DNA from 3 places in the Pseudomonas sp. Irchel s3b6 genome. Region 2 is predicted to be linked to each of the others. Evidence: predicted binding sites of a transcription regulator. Region 2 holds the regulator's gene; each other region holds the start of a gene.
What was found. Region 2 encodes FliA, which starts transcription of late flagellar genes. Its sites were predicted from a motif close to CTAAAGTTTNNNNNNNNNNNGCCGNTAA; they were not measured.
Positions count from the first base shown of each region.

Region 1: a site for FliA is predicted at 2,253-2,280, ahead of motA (flagellar motor stator protein MotA). Genes of this name have one in related genera too.
Region 3: a site for FliA is predicted at 3,030-3,057, ahead of CKW07_RS11710 (methyl-accepting chemotaxis protein). Genes of this name have one in related genera too.

Region 1 is NZ_FYDM01000004.1:336,707-341,822, forward strand. Features, by position in the region: gene rhdA (thiosulfate sulfurtransferase) at 1-599, opposite strand, end outside; gene CKW07_RS09915 (HDOD domain-containing protein) at 644-2,182, opposite strand; gene motA (flagellar motor stator protein MotA) at 2,349-3,200, shown strand; gene motB (flagellar motor protein MotB) at 3,204-4,226, shown strand; gene rsgA (small ribosomal subunit biogenesis GTPase RsgA) at 4,436-5,116, opposite strand, start outside.
Region 2 is NZ_FYDM01000008.1:192,669-197,784, forward strand. Features, by position in the region: gene flhA (flagellar biosynthesis protein FlhA) at 1-1,252, shown strand, start outside; gene flhF (flagellar biosynthesis protein FlhF) at 1,264-2,589, shown strand; gene fleN (flagellar synthesis regulator FleN) at 2,703-3,533, shown strand; gene fliA (RNA polymerase sigma factor FliA) at 3,530-4,270, shown strand; gene CKW07_RS15635 (chemotaxis response regulator CheY) at 4,437-4,808, shown strand; gene CKW07_RS15640 (protein phosphatase CheZ) at 4,839-5,116, shown strand, end outside.
Region 3 is NZ_FYDM01000005.1:242,525-247,640, reverse strand. Features, by position in the region: gene nadC (carboxylating nicotinate-nucleotide diphosphorylase) at 1-116, opposite strand, end outside; partial or broken gene CKW07_RS11725 (DUF1631 family protein) at 450-1,412, shown strand; gene ampD (1,6-anhydro-N-acetylmuramyl-L-alanine amidase AmpD) at 1,576-2,136, shown strand; gene ampE (regulatory signaling modulator protein AmpE) at 2,133-2,969, shown strand; gene CKW07_RS11710 (methyl-accepting chemotaxis protein) at 3,146-5,116, shown strand, end outside.

The sequences.
Region 1 (5,116 bases), on a different contig from region 2:
TCCATGCCGGCAGTCCATTCGAAGTTGATCGCGCCGGGAATGTGCCCGCCCTTGGCCGCCAGCACTTTCTCGCCAGAGTACTCCAGGGGGCCACGGGCATCCCAGATGGCCAAGTCGGCGGCGCCGAGACGGCTTTGCAGGTACTCACGGGTCGCCGTGGGCTCGTCATGCAAGGTCAGTGGAACCGGGCCACCCACAGGTGGCGGGATCTGGATCGACATGGGCAGACCTTCCGCCAGCCAGGCCGTCAGGCCGCCGTCGACATAGTGGTACTTGCCGTGGCCGATGACATCCAGCAGCCAGATGAAGCGTCCGGCCCAACCGCCGCCTTCATCGTCATACACCACGTAGACCGCATCGGGGTTGTGTCCCAGCTCACCAAACAGCGTTTCGAGTGCTGCCTGCGGGGGCATCAGCCCCGGGGCGGGGGCCTGGCCGAGTTGCGTGCGTTTCGGATCGACAAAGCGCGCGCCGGGAATGTGCCCTTCGGCGTAGCGGGCGGGACTGGTCAAGTCCACCAGAATCAGTTCGCGGGCGTCGAGGCGAGGGAGCAAGTCGCTCGGCTCGATCACCAGCGGCAAGCCAGAGAAGTCAGACATGTGAGGTCTCCAGAGCACAAAAGGGGAGGATTGTAGCGCAACGGCTATTGGCCGCGGTTGCTAAAGCTGTGCAGGGCCTTTTCGATGCACTGCACGGTTTTGCCGAACGCTTGCAGGCTGATGTCCGAAAAGGGCCCTCCGCCCTGATCCGCGACCACCAGCATGATGACCCGGCCATGGTTGGCCAGCGAGCGCAGCAGCAGGTGTTCGCCGCCGAACAACGTGCGCAGGCTGCCCGGCAGCAGGGCCGAGAACTGGGCATGGTTGGCGGGTGTCAGGCGCAATTGTGCCGGCTGGGCCAGCAGTTTTTGCAGGACACTGCTCTGGCTGACTTGCAGGGTCAGGGTCGCGGTTTCCTTGGGCAGGCCAACCATCTGGTGGACGCGCAGACTGGTCTGGCTGCGATCCACCATCAATAGCACGACCCGACGCATGCCACAGGCCGCCAGTGCATCGCGGGCGCAGGTGGTCAGGTGCAAGGCGTTGGTGAAACGGCTGGGTTCATGGAGCAGTTCGGCACATTGCCGGCGCCATTTCACCAGGTCTTCGGCAGACGGCGCGTCAGCTGCACGCAGCCCGCGGTGCAGGCGGCGATCGCCCCAGGGCCAGAGCAGGGCCTCGGCGGGGTGCCAGAGATCTGGCATGGCATGGTGACGGGCACTTTGCGCGGCCTGTTGGTGCAGTTGCTGTTGCAACTCATCCATCGGCATCTGCAGGTAGAGGCTGGTCAGGAACTGCCAGCGCAAGCTGTGGGGACCGTCCCAGGTATGTTGGGCCGACAGCGCCAGGCCGTTGGCCAGTAGCACTGTATTGGCAGGTTGGTTGAGCCAGCGGCGCAGGGTCGGATCGTCGTCCAGGCGATTCTGCTGGCGCAACGGATGGTCCGCGTCACGGGCGATGTGCAGCACCTTCGCCAGTTCCCGTTGTTCGCTCAGCAACAGGCGATAGCCTTGCGCAACCCAGACAGGCAGGCGCCAGACATCTACCAGTGCCTGGCAGAGTTCGAGCAGGCGTACCCCGAACAGTTCTTTCTCGACCTTATGGGCTGGCTCCCCCTTGTGGATAACCCTCAGCTCCCAGTCTTCCAGCAGTTGTGGATAACTGAGCGCCAAAGGCCACAAAGGGGACAGGAACAATAAACTGCCCCAGTGAATGTCCTGCCACAGCCGTGCCAGGCGACTGGCAAAAAAACCGTTGGCCTGCTGGGTGGCGTGCTGGCTGATCAGTTGCAGCTGCCGCAGGGCTGGCGGGATTTGGTTGCCGGGCACTGCAGGCAGGCGGGCGAGCAGTTCTTCCGTGCGTTTGAGGCCCAGGCGAGTGATCGCCACCTCAAGGTTTTCGCAGGGCTCGGTCAGGCTGCCGTGGGTGTGGCGGTTGGCCTCGCGAATGACGCTCAAAGCCAGGGCCGGGCTGTCTTGCATCAGCTCGGCGATGTCGCGCAACGAGCTGCGGTTGTTGCCGATGGCGGTGCAAACGCGATCGTGACTGGCTTGCGGCACGGGCAAGGTCACGCTATCGAGCAGCTTGACCCAGCCTTGGAGTGTGGTCGGTTTCGCAGTTGGAACGTTCGTTTCGTTAGCCATGGTTGGGCGCGATCATCATTGACTTCAAACACGCCCGGAATGGGCCAAATTGGCTTTTCGCCATAACGGGCTACAGTCTGGCGCAGTTTTGCCGATAAGTAGAAGAAGAGATTTTTTACCTTCCGAATATGACCTTGAACCCGACTTAAGTAAGTACCTTCTATCTATGGCTAAAATTATCGGCATCATCGTCGTATTCGCGAGCGTGCTCGGCGGATACGTGCTTTCCCACGGCAAGATTGCCGCCCTGATCCAGCCCTTCGAGGTGATGATCATCGGTGGTGCGGCCTTGGGGGCATTCCTGCAGGCCAACCCCGGCTACATGACCATGCACGTGTTCAAGAAGTCCTTGAGCATGTTCAGCACGCGCTTTACGCACGCCTTCTACCTGGAGGTGCTGGGCCTGATCTACGAGATCCTCAACAAGAGCCGCCGTGAAGGCATGATGGCGATCGAGGGCGATATCGAAGATGCCGCGGCCAGTCCGATTTTTGCCAAGTACCCGACGGTGCTCAAGGACGAGCGCATGACCGCGTTCATCTGCGATTATTTGCGCATCATGTCCTCCGGCAACATGGCTCCCCATGAGCTTGAAGGCCTGTTCGACATGGAGTTGTACAACCTCAAGGAAAGCCTGGAACATCCCTCCCATGCGGTCAACGGTATCGCTGACGCCATGCCCGGATTCGGTATTGTCGCGGCGGTCCTGGGGATTGTGGTGACCATGGCCTCCCTGGGCGAGGGCGACCAGAAGTCCATCGGTCTGCACGTGGGTGCGGCGCTGGTGGGGACCTTCTTCGGTATTCTCGCGGCCTACGGTTTCTTCGGTCCACTGGCCCATTCCCTGGCCCATGACGCCAAGGAAGAACTGAACGTCTACGAAGCCATCAAGGCCTCGCTGGTGGCTTCGGCTTCCGGCATGCCGCCATCGCTGGCGGTGGAGTTTGGGCGCAAGGTGCTGTACCCGTCGCACCGTCCGAGCTTCGCCGAGCTGGAACAAGCGGTTCGCGGTCGCTAAGTTATGGAAAATAATCAGCCGATAATCATCAAGCGCGTCAAGCGCATTGCTGGCGGGCATCACGGGGGCGCCTGGAAAATCGCCTTCGCTGACTTCGCGACGGCGATGATGGCGTTCTTCCTGGTGCTGTGGCTGTTATCCACGGCCACGCCCGAGCAGAAGATCGCCATTGCCGGTTACTTCAAGGACCCGATCGGCTTCTCGGAAAGCGGCACGCCTTACATTATCGATCTGGGGGGCTCGCCGGAGCTGGCACCGGACAAGACCCTCAGCCCGGAGGTCAAGTCCCAGCCGCAGCCGGACAAGGTGACCATCGATACCGAGCAGGTTGAAGGCATGGCCGAGCAGGTCGAGCACGAGCGGCTCGAGTTGTTGCTGCAAGAGTTGCAGAACAAGGTCGAAGAGAACCCGCAACTGCAGAAGTTCAAGGACCAGATCCTGTTTGAAATCACCCCGGACGGTTTGCGGATCCAGATCATCGATTCGGAAAACCGGCCGATGTTCGACTCCGGCAGTGCGCGCCTGAAGCCGTACTTCGAAGACATTCTGCTGGCCATGGCTGACACCATCAAAGCGGTGCCGAACAAGATCAGCATCAGTGGCCATACCGATGCCAAGCCATATGCGGGCGCCGGTGATTTCGGCAACTGGGAGCTGTCGGCCAACCGTGCCAACGCTGCACGCCGTGCCTTGGTGGCCGGTAGCTATCCCGAGCAGCAAGTGGCGCGAGTGGTGGGGTATGCCTCCTCGGCTCTGTTTGACCGCAAGAACCCGTTCAACCCGGTCAACCGGCGTATCGACATCGTGGTGCTGACCAAGAAGGCCCAGCGCGCCATCGAAGGTGAGCAAGGCGCCGAGCCTGCGCCGACTTCTGGACAGGGCGCACCAGGGGAAGTACCTGCCACGCCGGTCGACCCAAACGCGTTGCCGGCGGACAAGCAACCGCTGCCGGCCCATGAGTTGCGGGAGCGTTTGAACCTGTTTGACGACCCGCTGCCGAAGCCAACTGAAGCCCCCAAGCAGTGATCAATGAAAAAGCCGACAGCGATGTCGGCTTTTTCATGGGCGGCGTTTGCCTTAAAAACCGCGCCGGATCCGGACCTGCGTTCGGTAAGACAGCAGTTCGCGTTGGTTTTCTTGTAAGGGGGGTGTTGAGTTAATACGCCTGGCTCTGGGTGCAAGGCGGGCAGAGCAGTCCGCGCCCTTGCCGGGTGGCAGGGGCGTGGACGGTCTGTTTAATAGCTGGTTTCGGGCAGGCTGGCGATGATCGAGCGGTAGCTGTTCATGCGCTGCTGCTGCACGCGGCCGTCTTCCAGTGCCTTGAGCAGGGCGCAACCCGGTTCACGGTCGTGCTTGCAGTCGCGGAAGCGGCAGGTGCCGATCAAGTCGTTGAACTCGATGAAACCGGCTTCGACGTCGGCACGGCTGACGTGGCCCAAGCCAAACTCACGGATGCCCGGGGAGTCGATCAGCTCACCGCCACCGGGGAAGTGGAACAACCGTGCGGTGGTGGTGGTGTGAGTGCCCTGGCCGGACAGTTCGGACAGCGGGCCGACACGGGTATCGACTTCCGGCAGCAGGCTGTTGACCAGCGACGACTTGCCGACACCAGACTGGCCGACGAAAACGCTGATGCGCCCGTCCAGCTGCTTCTGCAGGGTTTCCATACCATTGCCATGGTGCGCCGAGACTTCCAGCACGGGGTAGCCCAGTGTGCGATAGACCGCCAGCAGCGCATTGAGCGCCGGGGCGTTCTGCTCGTCGATCAGGTCGAACTTGTTGAGCAACAGCAATGGGCGAATGCCGGCGTGTTCGGCGGCCACCAGGTAGCGGTCAATCAGGTTTGCGTGCGGCTCGGGCAGTGGCGCGAAGACGATCACGATCATGTCGACGTTGGCCGCTACCGGCTTCAGTTG
Region 2 (5,116 bases):
CGTATCGGCCGCGCTGATGGCGATCATGGGTATCGTGCCGGGCATGCCGCATTTCGCATTTCTCAGCATGGCGGCAGTGGCGGCGGGCGGTGCCTACCTGTTCTGGAAGAAACAGAACACCGTCAAGGTCAAGGCGCTGGAAGAGGTCAAGCGCCAGCAGGAACTGCTGCCATCGCCAGCGCGGGCCATGGAAACCAAGGAACTGGGCTGGGACGACGTGACCCCGATCGACATGATTGGCCTGGAGGTCGGCTACCGCCTGATCCCGCTGGTGGATCGCAATCAGGGTGGGCAGTTGCTGGCGCGGATCAAGGGTGTGCGTAAAAAGCTCTCCCAAGACCTGGGTTTCCTGATGCCGACCGTGCACATTCGCGACAACCTCGACCTGGCGCCGAGTGCTTACCGCCTGACCCTGATGGGGGTGATCCTTGCCGAAGCGGAGATTTATCCGGACCGCGAGCTGGCGATCAACCCGGGCCAGGTCTACGGCACGCTCAATGGCATTACCGCCAAAGATCCGGCCTTTGGCCTGGAAGCGGTGTGGATCGAAGTCAGCCAGCGCTCCCAGGCGCAATCGCTGGGTTATACCGTGGTTGACGCCAGCACGGTGGTGGCGACGCACCTCAACCAGATTTTGTACAAGCACTCCAGCGAGTTGATCGGCCACGAAGAAGTCCAGCAACTCATGCAGTTGCTGGGTAAAAGCTCGCCGAAACTGGCCGAGGAGCTGGTGCCGGGCGTGCTGTCGCTGTCGCAATTGCTCAAGGTGTTGCAGGCACTGCTGGCTGAACAGGTTCCGGTGCGCGACATTCGCAGCATCGCCGAGGCCATCGCCAACAACGCCGCCAAGAGTCAAGATACCGCCGCTTTGGTGGCCGCGGTGCGTGTCGGCTTGTCCCGCGCTATCGTGCAAAGCATTGTAGGCACTGAGTCCGAGCTGCCTGTGATCACGCTGGAGCCAAGGTTGGAACAAATATTGCTCAATAGTATGCAGAAGGCTGGGCAAGGTGCCGATGAGGGTGTCTTGCTGGAGCCAAGCATGGCCGAGAAGCTGCAGCGCTCACTGATCGACGCGGCGCAGCGTCAGGAAATGCAAGGTCACCCGGTGATTCTGTTGGTCGCAGGTCCGGTCCGCGCGATGCTCTCGCGGTTCGGCCGCCTGGCAGTCCCGGGGTTGCATGTGTTGGCGTACCAGGAAATCCCTGACAACAAGCAAGTGACCATCGTGGCGACAGTAGGGCCCAACGGCTGAGGTAGTGGTTTATGCAAGTTAAGCGTTTTTTCGCCGCCGATATGCGTCAGGCCATGAAGCTGGTTCGTGATGAGCTGGGCGCTGAAGCCGCCATCATTGGCAACCGTCGCATCGCCGGTGGTGTCGAGCTGATGGCTGCCCTGGATTACAAGCTGTCGGCGCTGGCACCACGGGTGCCGAACATGGAACTCGAAGACGAGCTGCGCAAGACCCAGACGCGGATCGTCACCGCCCAGGCCGAACTCAGCCTGCGCGGCGATGGCGAGGCAAGCACCAGCACCAACCGTCAGTTGTTTGCCGGCCTGCCACTGACGGCGGCCGAACCGCTGATCGAGCCCACGCTGTCCGAGCCGCCACGCCCTGCGCCAGCACCGGTGGCAGCGGCCACTGTCGACGTGCGGGCCTACGATTCGATGCGTTCGGAACTCAATGGCTTGCGCGAGCTTCTGGAAGTGCAGCTGGGTTCGCTGGCCTGGAATCAACTGCAAGGCAGCCGCCCGCAACAGGCCAACCTGTGGCGTCGTCTGCAGCGCATCGGCCTGTCCGGCCCGCTGTCGCGCGACCTGCTGGCGTTGACCACGGACATTGAAGAGCCTCGTCAGGCCTGGCGCATGCTGTTGGCGCATCTGGCGAGGATGATCGTGACCCCCGAGATCGAACCACTGGAAGAGGGCGGTGTGATTGCCATGGTCGGCCCTGCCGGCATGGGCAAGACCACCACCCTGGCCAAGTTGGCCGCGCGTTACGTGCTCAAGTACGGCGCGCAGAGCATTGCGCTGGTGAGCATGGACAGCTACCGCATTGGCGCCCAGGAGCAACTCAAGACCCTGGGGCGGATCCTCAATGTCTCGGTCACCCATGTCGACCCGGGGCAGTCCTTGGCTCAGGCCCTGGATCCACTGTTGCGCAAGCGCGTGGTGCTGATCGACACCGCCGGCCTGCAAGCCAGTGATCCGGCGTTGCGCATGCAGCTGGAAAGCCTGGCCGGTCGCGGGATCAAGTCGAAGAATTATCTGGTCCTGGCCACCACCAGCCAGAAGCAGGTGCTGACCGCCGCGTACCACAGTTACAAGCGTTGTGGCCTGGCGGGCTGCATCCTGACTAAACTGGATGAAACGGCGAGCCTGGGCGAAGTGTTGAGCCTGGCGATCAGTCACGAATTACCGGTGGCCTATCTGACCGATGGGCCGCGGATCCCGGATGATCTGCATTTGCCGCGCCGCCATCAGTTGGTCAGTCGCGCCGTGAGTGTGCAGATGCAGGAAGAACCCAGCGAAGAAGCCATGGCTGATATGTTCGCTGATATCTACCACAGTCCGACCAAGCGGGTTGGCTGAGGTAACAATGACTAGATTTGTATCTACATCGATGGCCTGCCATGCATTGTTCAGTATTGAACGCGCAGCCAGTCATGTAGCCCGCGTCTAAGACGACAAGGTATAGAAAGCACATGGGCAGCATGCATCCCGTACAGGTGATCGCGGTGACCGGCGGCAAGGGTGGCGTCGGTAAGACTAACGTGTCAGTGAACTTGTCCCTGGCTCTGGCAGAGCTCGGCAGGCGAGTGATGTTGCTGGACGCCGACCTGGGGTTGGCGAACGTCGACGTGTTGCTGGGGCTCACCCCCAAGCGCACGCTGGCCGACGTGATCGAGGGCCGTTGCGAACTGCGCGATGTGTTGCTGCAGGGGCCGGGCGGCATTCGTATCGTGCCGGCCGCCTCGGGCACCCAGAGCATGGTGCATCTGAGCCCGGCCCAGCACGCCGGTCTGATCCAGGCGTTCAGCGACATCGGTGACAACCTCGATGTGCTGGTGATCGACACCGCTGCCGGTATCGGCGAGTCGGTGGTCAGCTTTGTGCGCGCCGCCCAGGAAGTGCTGCTGGTGGTGTGCGACGAGCCGACCTCCATCACCGATGCCTACGCACTGATCAAACTGCTTAATCGCGACTACGGCATGAACCGTTTCCGCGTGCTGGCCAATATGGCGCAGAGCCCGCAGGAAGGGCGCAACCTGTTCGCCAAGTTGACCAAGGTCACGGATCGCTTCCTGGATGTCGCCTTACAATATGTCGGCGCGGTGCCTTACGACGAAAGCGTGCGCAAGGCCGTGCAGAAACAGCGCGCCGTGTACGAAGCCTTCCCCCGCTCCAAGTGCGCATTGGCCTTCAGGGCCATCGCGCAGAAAGTCGATACCTGGCCGTTGCCCGCCAATCCGCGCGGGCATCTGGAGTTTTTCGTCGAGCGCCTGGTGCAACAAACGGCGGGTCCGGTGTTATGACAGCCAGCGGTTACAACCTGTACAAGAAGTCGGCGCGTGACGCGCAGTACGAGCTGATCGAGCGTTACGCGCCACTGGTAAAACGTATTGCCTATCACCTGCTGGCGCGTCTGCCGGCCAGCGTGCAGGTGGAAGACCTGATCCAGGCGGGGATGATCGGGTTGCTTGAAGTGTCGACCAAATACGACGCGAGCAAAGGTGCAAGTTTCGAGACCTATGCCGGGATTCGTATCCGCGGCGCGATGCTCGATGAAGTGCGCAAGGGGGACTGGGCGCCACGTTCGGTCCACCGTAATACCCGGATGGTCAGTGACGCGATTCGCTCAATTGAAGCTAAAACCGGACGTGACGCTAAAGATCACGAGGTTGCGGCCGAACTCCAATTGAGTCTCGATGATTATTACGGGATTTTGAATGACACCTTGGGCAGCCGCCTGTTCAGTTTCGACGACCTGCTGCAGGACGGCGAACACGAAGGGCTGCACGAGGATGGCGCGAGTGCTCATCTTGAGCCGTCGCGTGACCTGGAAGATGAACGCTTCCAGGCCGCGCTGGCGGACGCGATTGCCAATTTGCCGGAGCGTGAGCGACTGGTGTTGGCGCTGTACTACGACGAAGAGCTGAACCTCAAGGAAATCGGTGAGGTCCTGGGGGTCAGCGAATCGCGGGTCAGCCAGTTACACAGCCAGTGCGCGGCCCGTTTGCGGGGGCGTTTGGGAGAGTGGCGAGCGCGTTGACAGCAGTGTGGGGACACTGCGAACGAGACCGGTGTGGCGTGCAGCCGCACAGGCTTCAATCCGTTGTGCTCCAGACAGTCGTTGAGTGTTACGCCTGATTGATTGAATGGCGTGTCCAGGTGCTGGGCGCGTTTAAGACTGCTTGGAGGTCGAATTGGACAAGAACATGAAAATCCTCATCGTTGATGACTTCTCAACGATGCGGCGGATCATTAAAAACCTGTTGCGTGACCTCGGGTTCACCAACACGGTCGAGGCAGACGACGGCACAACGGCCATCCCTGTGCTCAACAGCGGCAGCATCGACTTTCTGGTAACGGACTGGAACATGCCTGGCATGACCGGCATCGATTTGCTGCGCCACGTGCGCGCCGACGAAAAACTCAAGCACCTGCCGGTGTTGATGGTGACCGCTGAAGCCAAGCGCGAGCAGATCATCGAAGCGGCTCAGGCCGGCGTCAACGGCTACGTGGTCAAGCCGTTCACGGCCCTGGCGTTGAAAGAGAAGATCGAGAAAATCTTCGAACGCATCGGTTGATAGGTGGTGCCACTGCGCCACGGGGGAGCTATGGAGCATAGAGAGATTTCACAGGGCGATTTTGAATCGACCCTGAAAAAACACGCGGTCGAATTGGTCGACAGCCTTGAAAAGGGCAAGTTCGGCGACGCCGTGCAACTGATCCATGAGCTCAACCAGACCCGTGACCGCGGCCTGTACCAGGAAGTCGGCAAGCTGACCCGTGAGCTGCATAGCGCGATCGTCAATTTTCAGATCGACCCGCACATGCCGCAGGCCGAGGAAGTGTCGCAGATCACGGATGCCACCGAGCGCCTGTCCTATGTGGT
Region 3 (5,116 bases), on a different contig from region 2:
CGTTCGGCCGGGATCAGTTGTGCGGTGATGTCGCCGCTGCCGATATCTTCCAGCAACGCACGGCGCACGTTGGCTTCGATTTCGGCGGTCAAATCGGCGAGGCGTAGGTTCGGCATAACGGGCTCCACAAACAAAGTGGCCCGATTATAGGGCCATGCCGGGAGCGAACCCAAGGCGGCAAATGCCTTGAGGGTGTACTCCCTTGCGCGTTTGCTCGACCCAAGCGCTATTTCAAGGGCGCGAGCAGAGTCCGCTGGCACTCGGAGCGACTTTTGCCAGATAATCGCGCCTTGAGATTGACGTCATGGCTTTGACGAGTCCGACTCCCTTCCGAACATCGAAACCTGATGGTGTGCGTTATACGTAGCACTGCGCACGGGGTGCGAGCGTTTGCCATGGGGTTCACGGTTGATACCGGACCGCAGCGTTATCCCTTTCAGGAGGCTTGGATGCACAACGACGGGAATGTGGTGCCTTTGCACAAGGGCACTACCGATCAGGCGAGTCCATCGCCGCTCGCCCGCCTGTCGGTGATTGCGCTTCAGATTCGCGACAAGGCCACGCAGCAATTGCGACAGGGTTTGCAGGTGCTGTTCGATAACGCCGACGATACCCTGTTTGAAATGGCTGACCGGGCCCGGGACAACTCGGAGCAAAATACTTTCTTTGAAGCCATGCGCGACTTGCGCCTCAAACGCAAGAACATCGAGCGCGGCTTCCTTGAGTGCTTCTACGAGGCCTTTGCCGGGCTGATCCAGTACGTTCCCGCACATGCCAGCTTGCCGCTGACCATGACTGTCGACCCGGTCGAGCGCCAGGACGACCATGAGCGGCAGGTGGCGCTGCACGCCATGGTATCCAGGGCACTCAACCGCGATGGCCTGGCCCTGCGCCAGTTGACCCTGCGCCTGAGCGCGCTGCTGGGCAAGCCGCTGGAAGACGCCCGCAACCCGCTGGGACCGACGATGCTGTGCGAGTATTTCTTGCGGGCCGGGCGCAATCTGGGGGTGGAGACCCGGGTCAAGCTGATCATCCTCACCTTGTTCGAGCGCTACGTGCTGAGCGAAGCCACCCAGATCTACGCGCACGCCAACCAGTTGTTGATCGCCACTGGTGTGCTGCCAGAGCTCAACGCCGCTGTGGCGTGCCCTGTGGAGGAGCCTTCATTGATCTACAGCTGTGTCGAGCCCTGTGCAACAGGCATCCCTCAGGACGACAAACCTGTGCAGGAGGTCTTCGTTGCCTTGCAGCAACTGTTGTGTCACCTGCGTGGCAGTGTCGCGCCGGGGCTTGAAACCCGTACCCGACCGCAACCCCTCTCGACTCGCGACCTGCTGCGTTTGCGCTCGCACTTGCAACGGTACGAACCGACACCGGACACCCGGAACGATCTGGACCGGAACCCGCTTGAGTCCCCCTCCCTGTGTCTGGCCGAGGACGACAGCGTGCTGTTCGATCAGGCCCTGGAGTCGGTCATTGGCCAGTTACACCGACTCAATCGTGGCAAGTGATCGCAACCTTGGGGGCGATCACGGCATACTGAAGCCTGTCAAAGCCGTTGTTGAAGGAACCTGTATGCAGCTGGACCTCGCGAGTGGCTGGTTTGACGGGGTGCGTCACTGCCCGTCCCCCAACTTCAATGCGCGCCCCTCGGGTGAAATTTCCTTGCTGGTGATTCACAACATCAGTCTGCCCCCGGCGCAGTTCGCCACGGGCAAGGTGCAGGAATTTTTTCAGAACCGTCTGGATGTCACCGAACATCCCTACTTTGCAGGGATTGCCGACCTGCGCGTGTCGGCGCACTTTCTGATCGAGCGTGACGGCACGATCACGCAGTTTGTCTCTTGTCTTGAGCGAGCCTGGCATGCAGGTGTTTCCAGCTTCCAGGGACGCGAAAGCTGTAATGATTTTTCGCTGGGCATCGAACTGGAAGGCACCGATGATCTGCCGTTCACCGATGCCCAGTATCAAGCGCTGACGGCTCTCACAAACCAGTTGCAGGCCGCTTTTACGGCAATCACCACTGAGCGTATCCAGGGGCACAGTGACATCGCCCCAGGACGCAAGACTGACCCAGGGCCGGCGTTCGACTGGGCACGCTATCGCGCGGCGTTGGAAAAAGGGGAAGGACAATGAGTTTTCTGGTGTTACTGCTGGCTGTCTGGATCGAGAAGTTCTCGGCGCTGCGACACCGGGTGCAGCGTGACAGTGGATGGTTGCGTGAACTGACCCGGCTGGAAAGCACCTCGCGGTTGACTGACCGGCCATGGGTGGTGTTGGCGCTGCTGGTGCTGTTGCCGGTGACCGTGCTTGGCCTGCTGCTACTGGCGCTGGAGCCGGTGGCCTATGGGTTGCTGGCCTTGCCGGTGCATTTGCTGGTGGTGATCTACAGCCTGGGTCGGGGCGACTTGCTCGGAGGCCTGGGGCCGTTTCGTGATGCCTGGCGCCGGGAAGACCTGCAAGCGGCCGCCCATGTCGCCCAGCGCGATCTGGATGTTTGCGCTGACAGCGGTGAGCAATTGCTGCAACGGGTGCAAGGCTATTTGGTGTGGGAAGCATACCAGGGTTTTTTCGCGGTGATTTTCTGGTATTTCCTGCTCGGTCCGGTGGCGGCCCTGAGCTATCGCTTGCTGGCCCTGGCCGCGGAGCACGGCCAGAGCCCGGCACTGGTGGAGCGTGCTGCGCAACTGCGGCACGCCTTTGACTGGTTGCCCGTGCGCTTGCTGGCGGTAAGTTTCGCCCTGGTGGGTAATTTTGTCGCCGTCAGCCGGGCCATGCTCCATGAACTGCTGAACTGGAACATCAGCGCCGCGCAGTTGATCGAGAAAGCCGGCATGGTGGCGGGAGAAATTCCACCGCCGGTGACCGGACCTGACGGTCTCAACAACCTGGATCAGATTTGGGAGCTGTTGCTGCGGGCGGCAGTGGTCTGGTATGCCGGTTTTGCCCTTTGGACTGTCCTGCTCTGAAGACCCCGTGGGCCTGTAGCCGCCAGTTGCTACAGGCCTGCACAGCTTCCTGCCGTTAACCTTAAGTTACAAAACCTTCCGCCGATTTAAGTTATACAGCAGTAGCGCGCCATGGTGGCTATCTGCCGTCTCTGCGTGCCTGCCAATAACAATAAGAAATCCAAGGGAGACTTCCAGTGAAGAGCTTGCTCTATCCCGCCATTGCACTGATGAATCGCCTGAGCTTCGGCATGAAGTTCAGCCTGATCAGCGTGCTGTTCCTGCTACCCATGCTGGTGACCAACTTCTATCTGGTGCGCGATTCGTATCGTGAATTCCAGGGGACGCGGGTTGAATTGCAAAGTCTCGACCTGTTGGGCAGCGGCCTGACCCTGCGGCGCGACCTGGAAACCCTGAACAATCTGGTGCAGATCAACACGAGCCTCGGCCAGTCCGGCAAGGCGGGGGATATCGAGTCGAAGATCAGTGCCCTTGAGCAGAGCGTGCTGGAGCGCCTGCAAGCGCTGAACGCGATGACCAGCGACCCGGAACAGGTCAGCGTGTTCGATGCCAAGCGCGATGAAATGATCGCAGCGTTCAAGGCCCAGCAGACGGAGAAGTCCCTGCAGAGCAAAAGCGCGATGATCGGCAAGCTGCTCGGCAATGCGCAGATTTTCGGCCAGATCATCACCAGCCAGTCCGGCTTGAGCCGGGACAACCAGGGCGACATCCGTCAACTGAGTGAACTGCTCACCAACGTCACCCCCCGAGTCACGCAGATCCTCGGCGATGGCCGGGCAATGGGCGCGTTCTCGTTGGGGCAGGGCTTTCTGAATTCCGCGTCGTCCACCCGCTTCGATGAACTGCTGGCGCAGATGGAAAGGCTGCAGGCTGAATATGCCCTCAAACTGCAGGACGCGCTGGGTGCCAGCCAGGCTGCGCGCGAGGTGCTGGAACCGGCGGCCAATGCCAGCCAGGCCACGCTCAAGCAAGCCAGCGAGCTGTTCGAAGACCAGGTGGTGATGGCCGACACCCTCGACGCACCTTGGCAGGGTTTTTACGATCAGGTCACCGGTCTGATGGCGCAGACCTACCAGTTGAACGACGCGACGCTGAAGTTTCTTGCGGTCCAATTGCAGCAACGCCTGGAACAGAACCGTACGCACATGGTGCTGCAAGCGGTGGCGCTCAGTGTGGTGTTCGTGCTGATTTTCTATCTCTACGGCGGCTTCTACGCCTCCACCCGGACCACGCTCAAACGCCTGGGCGGGGTCATGGACAAAGTGGCGGCCGGTGACATGACCGTGACGTTCACCGCCCACAGCCGAGATGAACTGGGTGAGCTGGGTAACGTGTTCAACGGCACGGTGGCCAAGATTCATGACCTGATCGAACGGGTCGGCAAAACCGTCAATGAGGTCGAGCGTCAGGCCGGCCAGGTGCAAACGGTGTCAGCCCAGAGCAATCAGGCGGTGGCCGGTCAGCGCACGCAGATCGAGCAGGTTGCCACGGCGATGAACCAGATGTCGGCCACCTCCCAGGAAGTGGCGCGCAGTGCCGCCGCCGCGGTGAGCAGCGCCCACAGCGTGAACGACGAAACCATCAGCGGGCGTGGGTTGGTCGAGTCGCAGCAAGGCAGCATTGCTCAACTGGCCAGCGAGATCGACGCATCGGTGCTGGTGATCAATCAACTGGCCAGCGACAGCCAGTCCATCAGTCGCGTGCTGGAAGTGATCAAGAGTATTGCCGAACAGACCAACCTGTTGGCGCTCAATGCCGCCATCGAGGCGGCCCGGGCGGGTGAGCAGGGACGTGGTTTTGCGGTGGTGGCCGATGAAGTCCGCACCCTGGCCAAGCGTACCCAGCAATCGACCGAAGAGATCGAACAGATGATCGCCAGGCTGCACGCTGGCGTGGGGGCCGCGGTGAAGGCCATGGGCGTCAGTCATCAGATGGCCAGCGGCACCGTCGGGCAATCGGAGAAGGTTCAGCAGGCCCTGGAAAACATTCTCGGCGCGGTGGGCATGATCGTCGACCAGAACCAGCAGATTGCGGCCGCCGTCGAGCAGCAGACCGCCGTGGCGCACGATATCGATCAAAACATTGTCGAGATCAACCGCGCTGGCGAGCGCACCGCCGAAGGCGCGCACCAGACCGAAGATGCCAGC